2 regions of the Candidatus Pantoea multigeneris genome follow, and region 2 is predicted to be linked to the other one. Evidence: predicted binding sites of a transcription regulator. Region 2 holds the regulator's gene; the other holds the start of a gene.
What was found. Region 2 encodes sigma-54, which starts transcription at its own class of promoters, with help from an activator protein. Its sites were predicted from a motif close to GTTGGCACANNTTTCGCTNT; they were not measured.
Positions count from the first base shown of each region.

Region 1: glnA (glutamate--ammonia ligase) is a predicted target of sigma-54. The motif match lies at 2,553-2,572, and genes of this name have one in related genera.

Region 1 covers NZ_VWXF01000012.1:11,302-15,489, forward strand. Annotated here, with positions in the region: gene glnL (nitrogen regulation protein NR(II)) at 1-790, opposite strand, end outside; gene glnA (glutamate--ammonia ligase) at 995-2,404, opposite strand; gene typA (ribosome-dependent GTPase TypA) at 2,844-4,188, shown strand, end outside.
Region 2 covers NZ_VWXF01000005.1:197,787-201,974, reverse strand. Annotated here, with positions in the region: gene rapZ (RNase adapter RapZ) at 1-358, opposite strand, end outside; gene ptsN (PTS IIA-like nitrogen regulatory protein PtsN) at 406-885, opposite strand; gene hpf (ribosome hibernation promoting factor) at 1,026-1,313, opposite strand; gene rpoN (RNA polymerase factor sigma-54) at 1,335-2,768, opposite strand; gene lptB (LPS export ABC transporter ATP-binding protein) at 2,820-3,545, opposite strand; gene lptA (lipopolysaccharide ABC transporter substrate-binding protein LptA) at 3,551-4,102, opposite strand; gene lptC (LPS export ABC transporter periplasmic protein LptC) at 4,086-4,188, opposite strand, start outside.

The DNA.
Region 1 (4,188 bases), on a different contig from region 2:
TGCGCAGGGTAATGGTGCCACCGGCTTCGCCCAACGCCTGCAGTGCATTACGAACCACATTCAAGAGGACTTGCTCAATCTGGTCGGGGTCGTGGGGTAATTCGGGCAGGCTGGGATCGTAGTCTCTCACCAGCACTACGTTATCCGGCAGCTCCATCGAAACGAGGTTAACCACGCGTTCTGCGACCTGATGAATACTCTGCGTGACGTGCATTCCCGGCTGTTGTGGGCCGAGTAAGCGGTCTACCAGATTACGCAGGCGATCTGCCTGTTCAATAATGACTTTGGTGTATTCATGCAAAGAAGGGTCTGGTAGCGCACGCGTTAACAGCTGGGCTGCACCGCGTAATCCACCGAGTGGGTTCTTGATCTCGTGCGCTAGTCCCCGCACCAAATCGCGAGCAGCCACCTGCTGTGCATGTTGCAGCTGTTCCTGACTGAGGCGGCGCTGATTATCCATCGGGGCCATTTCAATCAGAATTAAACCATCGGGCAGGCGTTGTGCCGTCAGCGCCATAATGTGCGCTTTGCCATCGACTACAAGAGTGACTTCGCTATCGGTAAAGCCCTGGCCTGCTTCCAGACTTTCACGCATGACCTCAATATTCAGCGAAAAATAGCCGATAAGGTCGGGCAAAGGGGTGCCAAACAGTTTGCGTGAACTTTGTGCCAGAATCTGTTGCGCCGCAGGATTAGCGTAATGGATGACGAGATGGTCATCTACCAACAGAACACTGTTAATCAGGGAGTTTAGAATCTGCCCTGCATCGGGTAGTGTGCCAGTTGCCATACAACGTTCCTCTGCACCAATTTAGTGCATTATAGTCTTTGAGCCGGGGTTTTGGCGTCTGAACGATGAATTCGTGGAGAAAAAAACCCATCCGAAGATGGGCTGAAAAGTTTCCACGGCAACAAAAAAATTTCCTCAGGGCTTCGTGTCGCTACGACACGGCTGCGTCACGAAACCTCTGGGATTTTAAATATCCACGGCGAATTAAACGCTGTAGTACATCTCGAACTCTACTGGGTGCGGAGTCATGCGCACGCGGTCTACGTCTGGCTTAAGCAGTTCGATGTACGCGTCGATAGCGTCATCAGTGAACACGCCGCCACGGGTCAGGAACTCGCGGTCTTCGTTCAGTGCGTTCAGTGCTTCTTCCAGAGAACCTGCAACTTTTGGAATCTCAGCTTCTTCTTCTGGTGGCAGGTCATACAGGTTTTTGTCCATCGCATCGCCAGGGTGGATCTTGTTGATGATGCCATCAAGACCAGCCATCAGCAGCGCGGTGAATGCCAGGTATGGGTTAGCCGCTGGATCTGGGAAGCGAGCTTCGATACGACGAGCTTTCGGGCTAGCAACCACTGGGATACGGATAGAAGCTGAACGGTTACGTGCTGAGTAAGCCAGCATTACCGGTGCTTCGTAGCCTGGGACCAGACGCTTGTATGAGTTGGTGGTTGGGTTCGCCAGGGCGTTGATCGCTTTAGCGTGCTTGATAACACCACCGATGTAGAACAGCGCAGTCTCAGACAGGCCGCCGTACTTGTCGCCAGAGAACAGGTTCACGCCGCCTTTTGACAGGGACATGTGGCAGTGCATACCAGAACCGTTATCGCCGAACATTGGCTTAGGCATGAAGGTAGCAGTTTTGTTGTACGCGTGAGCAACGTTGTGCACCACGTATTTGTAGATCTGAATTTCGTCAGCTTTTTTGGTCATGGTGTTGAAGCGGGTAGCCACTTCGTTCTGACCAGCTGTTGCTACTTCGTGGTGATGGGCTTCAACAACCAGCCCCATCTGCTCCATGGTCAGACACATAGCAGAACGGATGTCCTGAGATGAGTCGACTGGTGGAACTGGGAAGTAACCGCCTTTCAGCGCTGGACGGTGACCTTTGTTACCGCCTTCGTATTCTCTGCCGGTGTTCCAGCACGCTTCGATATCATCGATAGCAACGTGTGAACCAGAGGTAGAAGAACCGAAACGGATGTCATCGAACAGGAAGAACTCTGGCTCTGGTCCGAACAGTACGGTATCCGCGATGCCAGAAGAACGCAGGAACTCTTCTGCGCGCTTAGCAATGGAACGTGGGTCGCGGTCGTAACCCTGCAGGGTACCTGGCTCCAGAATGTCACAACGGATGATCAGGGTAGAGTCCGCGAAGAACGGATCCATTACCGCAGAAGTTGAGTCTGGCATCAGAACCATGTCTGATTCGTTAATGCCTTTCCAACCGCCGATGGAAGAGCCATCGAACATTTTGCCTTCTTCGAAGAAGTCAGCGTTAACCTGGTGCGCAGGGATAGTAACGTGCTGTTCTTTACCTTTGGTATCGGTAAAACGCAGGTCAACAAACTTAACTTCGTGTTCGTTCATCATCGAGAGAACGTGTTCAGCGGACATACTCAACTCTCCTGGAAATGGTCTTTGTCGTCGTGGTGTAGAGAACTTTTTCGTTGCCTGGACTGTGTCTCGGGTGGAAGACATCCTGACTAAGATCTCGGCAAGCTCTGCAACCGTCGTGAAACTGTCGTTTTCGCTTGAAAGATATAAAGCGAATTCTGTGCCAACTTTTCAGTCGAGGGCAAAATCGCGCTATACTGCGCCCTCTCATGAAACGGAGACTGCACCAGTATGGAAGAGATGCACCAAAAGCGTGCTTTTTATTTGTGTGCAGGCACTGTTTTGGTGCAAAAACCGAGTTCAGTGCGAATCCTGCACCATCATTGATGCGGGAAATGACCGTTGAATTAAACTTTACCGCGTAAAGTGTGATCGTATTCAGTCTTCCGCTTAATCCGTGTACAATAGCGCGCTATTTCTAAATGCCTGAGGCAAAGCTGTGATCGAAAATTTGCGTAACATCGCCATCATCGCGCACGTTGACCATGGTAAGACCACCCTGGTTGATAAACTGCTACAACAGTCCGGTACCTTTGATGCCCGTACCGAAGCGACTGAGCGCGTAATGGACTCCAACGATTTGGAGAAAGAGCGTGGGATCACCATCCTCGCTAAAAACACCGCCATCAAATGGAACGACTACCGTATCAACATCGTTGACACCCCAGGACACGCCGACTTCGGTGGTGAGGTAGAGCGTGTAATGTCTATGGTGGACTCGGTGCTGCTGGTCGTTGATGCGATGGATGGCCCGATGCCGCAAACCCGCTTCGTGACCAAAAAAGCCTTTGCTCATGGTCTGAAGCCAATTGTTGTTATCAACAAGATTGACCGTCCAGGCGCTCGTCCTGATTGGGTTGTTGATCAGGTATTTGACCTGTTCGTTAACCTCGATGCGACGGATGAACAGCTGGACTTCCCTATCATTTATGCTTCAGCGCTGAATGGTATCGCCGGTCTGGATCACACCGACATGGCAGACGACATGACCCCGCTGTATCAGGCAATTGTTGATCGTGTTTCTCCACCACAGGTTGAAGTTGAAGCGCCACTGCAGATGCAAATCTCGCAGCTGGACTACAACAACTACCTGGGTGTTATCGGCATTGGCCGCATCAAGCGCGGTAAAATCAAGCCGAACCAGCAGGTCACTATCATTGATAGCGCAGGCAAAACTCGTAACGGTAAAGTCGGTAAAGTACTGGGCCACCTCGGTCTGGAACGTATTGAAAGCACCGAAGCAGAAGCTGGCGATATCATCGCGGTAACTGGTCTGGGCGAGCTGAACATCTCTGACACCATCTGCGATACGCAGAATGTGGAAGCGCTGCCAGCCCTGAGCGTCGATGAGCCAACCGTAACCATGTTCTTTAACGTCAACACCTCACCTTTCTGCGGTAAAGAAGGTAAGTTCGTGACCTCGCGCCAGATCCTTGAGCGCCTGAACAAAGAACTGGTTCACAACGTTGCTCTGCGCGTTGACGAAACCGAAGACTCGGATGCATTCCGCGTTTCTGGTCGTGGTGAGCTGCACCTGTCTGTTCTGATCGAAAACATGCGTCGTGAAGGTTTCGAACTGGCGGTATCCCGTCCGAAAGTTATCTTCCGTGAGCATGAAGGTCGCAAGCAGGAGCCATTCGAGAACGTAACCCTCGACATCGAAGAAACCCACCAGGGTTCTGTGATGCAGGCGATGGGTGAGCGTAAGGGTGATCTGAAGAACATGGACCCAGATGGCAAAGGCCGTGTGCGTCTTGACTACAGCATCCCAAGCCGTGGTTTGA
Region 2 (4,188 bases):
TCTCTTCATCAATGGCGCTTTCCAGCGATAAGTTCTTACTGGAAAGGGGGTGCAAACGACGCGTATCGCTATAGCGACGGATCAATGTGTTGCGATCGGCATCAAGAAACAGCAACTGTGGCGAGAAGTTTTCTGGCAAATTATCCAGTGCGGCTTCCAGAATCTCCGGTGATTCCGGCATATTACGTACATCAATGCTCACTGCCGCCGAAATATTTCGTGTGGACAGCGAATTCGCCAGTTCAGGCAGCAGTGTGACTGGCAGGTTATCAACACAGTAAAAACCCATGTCTTCGAGGGCGCGCAGCGCCACCGATTTCCCCGATCCAGAACGGCCACTGACAATCATCAGCACCATGACCTTGTCTCCCGTTATTAACCGGCAAACACGCCGGTAAAATGCACTTACTGCTCTTCCGGTGATTCTGTAATTATGGCGTAGAGTTCTTCATTGCTCTGCGCTGCACGTAACCGACGACAAACCGTTTTATCCGCCAGTCTTTTTGCCACCAGCGACAGCGTGTGCAGGTGGGTTTTGCACTGATCGGCGGGAACCAGCAGAGCAAACAACAGATCAACAGGCTGGTTATCCACCGCATCAAAGGCGATGGGTTGTTCCAGACTGATAAAGACCGCCACCGCGCGCAAGGTATCTTCTTCAAGCTTACCGTGTGGGATGGCAATACCATTACCGATGCCAGTACTGCCCATGCGTTCACGCGTCAGAATCGCTTCGAAAAGCGTCTGGTGAGGCAAATTTAGCTGTTTCGCTGCCAGTTCGCTGATGATTTCCAGCGCACGTTTTTTACTTTGGCAGTGTACACTGCTGCGGGTACAGTCTGGGGTGAGCACAGCGCTCAGTTCCAGTGTTAGATCGTTGTTCATTGTGGTTTCACTTGCATGTTCACCTGCCAGCCTGACGCAATAGCGCGCCGCTGGCCTCTGCACAGATGGCAAAACGGGGCGGTTAATCCGCCCCATAGTCTGCATCGGGGCACGCTGATACGGCCCGGCAAAGGTGAAGGTTAGTGTTTTCTCAGTTTGTCTTTATGTTTAGTCAACTGACGGGCCAGCTTGTCGATGAGCCCGTCGATGGCCGCGTACATGTCATCCGCCTCGGCAGAGGCATGGATCTCACCACCGTTTATATGCAGTGTAGCATCCGCTACCTGCTTCACCTTCTCTACTTTCAGGACAATATAGGCCTGATTGATATGATCAAAAAAGTGTTCCAGCTTAGGAAACTTTTCATTGATGAACTCACGTAATGCCGGTGTGAGTTCAACATTCTGCCCAGTAAGGTTCAGCTGCATAGGTCTTCCTTCTCATTTCTTTCACACCAGCTGTTTACGCTGGTTTGATGGCGGGATAGACAAAGACTCGCGGTATTTGGCGACGGTACGACGTGCCACCATGATCCCCTGTTCTGATAACATGGAGGTCAATTTGCTGTCGCTCAAGGGTTTGGCTGGGTTCTCGGTTGAGATCAGCTTTTTCACCAGAGCGCGTATGGCGGTGGAAGAGGCTTCACCACCGCCTTCGGTATTCACATGGCTGGAGAAGAAATACTTCAGCTCAAAAATGCCGCGTGGGCTGTGCAGATACTTTTGCGTCGTGACGCGTGAAATGGTGGATTCGTGCATGTCGACCACCTGAGCAATATCTGCCAGTACCATTGGGCGCATAAACTCTTCGCCCTGTTCAAAGAACTCCTGCTGCTGCTCAACGATACAGCGGCTCACTTTGAGCAGTGTATCATTACGGCTTTCGAGACTTTTGATCAGCCAGCGTGCTTCTTGCAGATTGCTGCGAATAAACTGGCTGTCGCTGTCATTGCGCGTATTGCCACTCATGGCGGCATATTGTTGATTGATACGCAGACGGGGCAGGCTATCGCTATTCAGTTCCACGCTCCAGCGTGAGCCCACTTTGCGCACCAGCACATCGGGAATCACATATTCGGGTTCGCCGGTATTAATTGACTGGCCGGGGCGCGGATCAAGAGACTGAATCAGCAGCATGGCGGCTTTGAGGATCTCCTCTTTAAGCCGGGTCACGCGCATCAGGCTACGGAAATCATGGTTGGCAAGCAGATCCAGATGCTCGCTGACTATCAAGCGAGCTTCAGACAACATCGGGGTTTCTGGCGCAAACTGAGAGAGTTGTACCAGCAGACAGTCACGCAGATCGCGTGCACCAACACCCACCGGGTCAAAGCGTTGCACGCGTTTAAGCACCGCTTCGACTTCTTCCAGGGTTAGCTCTTCGTCGCCGATGCTGTCGTAAATGTCTTCCAGCGGTACAGTCAGATAGCCAGTGGGGTCAATGGCATCAACAATCGAGGTGGCGATGGCGCGATCGGTATCGCTAAACGGGGTAAGCTCTACCTGCCACATCAGATAATCTTGCAGTGACTGGGTGGTTTCACCCTGGTAGATCGGCAGTTCATCGTCCTGATAGTCGGTGCCGGTGCCAGAGGGAGTCCCTGCGGTGTAAATCTCGTCCCACGTGGCATCCAGCGGCAGCTCTTCCGGCATATCTTTCTGCTCTAACGCTTCGCGGGTATCCAGAGCTTCTTTCTCTTCGTACTCACGTGCATCAACTTCATCGTGCTGTTCTGTCTGCTCCAGTAATGGGTTGCTCTCCAGAGCTTGTTGCAGTTCCTGCTGGAGTTCAAGCGTAGAAAGTTGCAGCAGACGAATCGCCTGCTGCAGTTGCGGTGTCATTGCCAGCTGTTGGCTGAGCCTGAGTTGCAAACCTTGCTTCATAGTCCCGACAGGATTTCCTTAACGCTTACATCAATTGTTACGAACACCTTATCAGAGTCTGAACTCTTCACCCAAATAAACCCGTTTAACCTGTTCATCTTCCAGGATTTCTGCGGGGGTACCGTGGGCAATCAGGTGGCCCTGGCTTACGATGTAGGCGCGTTCACACACTGCCAGGGTTTCACGCACGTTGTGGTCAGTGATCAGTACGCCTAAGCCACTGTCGCGCAGGTGTTCGATAATTTTTTTGATGTCGATAACGGAAATCGGGTCAACCCCCGCGAAGGGTTCATCCAGCAGGATGAATTTAGGATTTGCCGCCAGTGCGCGCGCAATTTCCACCCTACGGCGTTCCCCACCGGACAGTGCCTGACCCAGGCTGTCACGCAGGTGCTCGATATGAAACTCTTCCATTAGCTCTTTGGCGCGATCCTGGCGCTGCTCTTCGGTTAAGTCATCACGGATCTGCAGGACTGCCATCAGGTTGTCGTACACGCTGAGGCGGCGGAAAATAGACGCCTCCTGCGGCAGGTAACCAATGCCACGACGCGCACGCGCGTGGAGCGGCAAGATACTGATATCTTCGTCATCAATCACGATGCGTCCGGCATCGCGTGGGACAATACCGACAACCATATAGAAGGTTGTGGTCTTGCCCGCACCATTAGGGCCGAGCAGGCCGACGATTTCGCCAGATTTAACCTGCAGGCTGACGTCTTCGACCACACGGCGGCCTTTATAAGCTTTTGCCAGGTTTTCTGCGACTAAAGTTGCCATAAGGATCAGTTACTCTTTTTAGCGCCGTTGGATGAACCGTTCTTATCTTGCAGCTGCGAAGGTACCAACACTGTGGTGACGCGTTTGCTCTGGCCTTGACTGTAGGCCTGCATTTTCTGCTGCTTAACCAGATAAGTAATGCGGTCGCCTTTGATGTTGCTGTCTTGCTGCTGGATAAAGGCATTGCCTGTCAGCTCAATGAAATCATTGGCCAGTTCGTAATGGAGCTTGGCGGCGTGGCCCTGAACCGGTTTTCCGCTGTCCTGCATCTGATAGAAGGTCGCGGGATTACCCCAGGCATCGACGATGGTTTTTTTGCTGTCGCCACCGGGACGTGTCACAACGACTTTATCCGCAGTGATTTTAATTGAACCCTGAGTGACGACCACGTTGCCCGTAAAGGTGGCAACGTTACCTTGTAGATCCAGCGCCTGGTTGATTGAATCGATGTTCACCGGCTTGTCCGAGTCGCCGGTCAGGGCGAGTGCCGGTACGCTGCTCGCCAGCAGGGCGCTTACCATCAACAGCTTAATGCTGTAGTTAATTTTGAATTTCATAGGAGGATTTGACCTTTTCAATCAACTCGGCATTTTTAGTTCGTAAGTTACCGCGCATTTTCATACCGGTAGAATTAAAGTTGCTG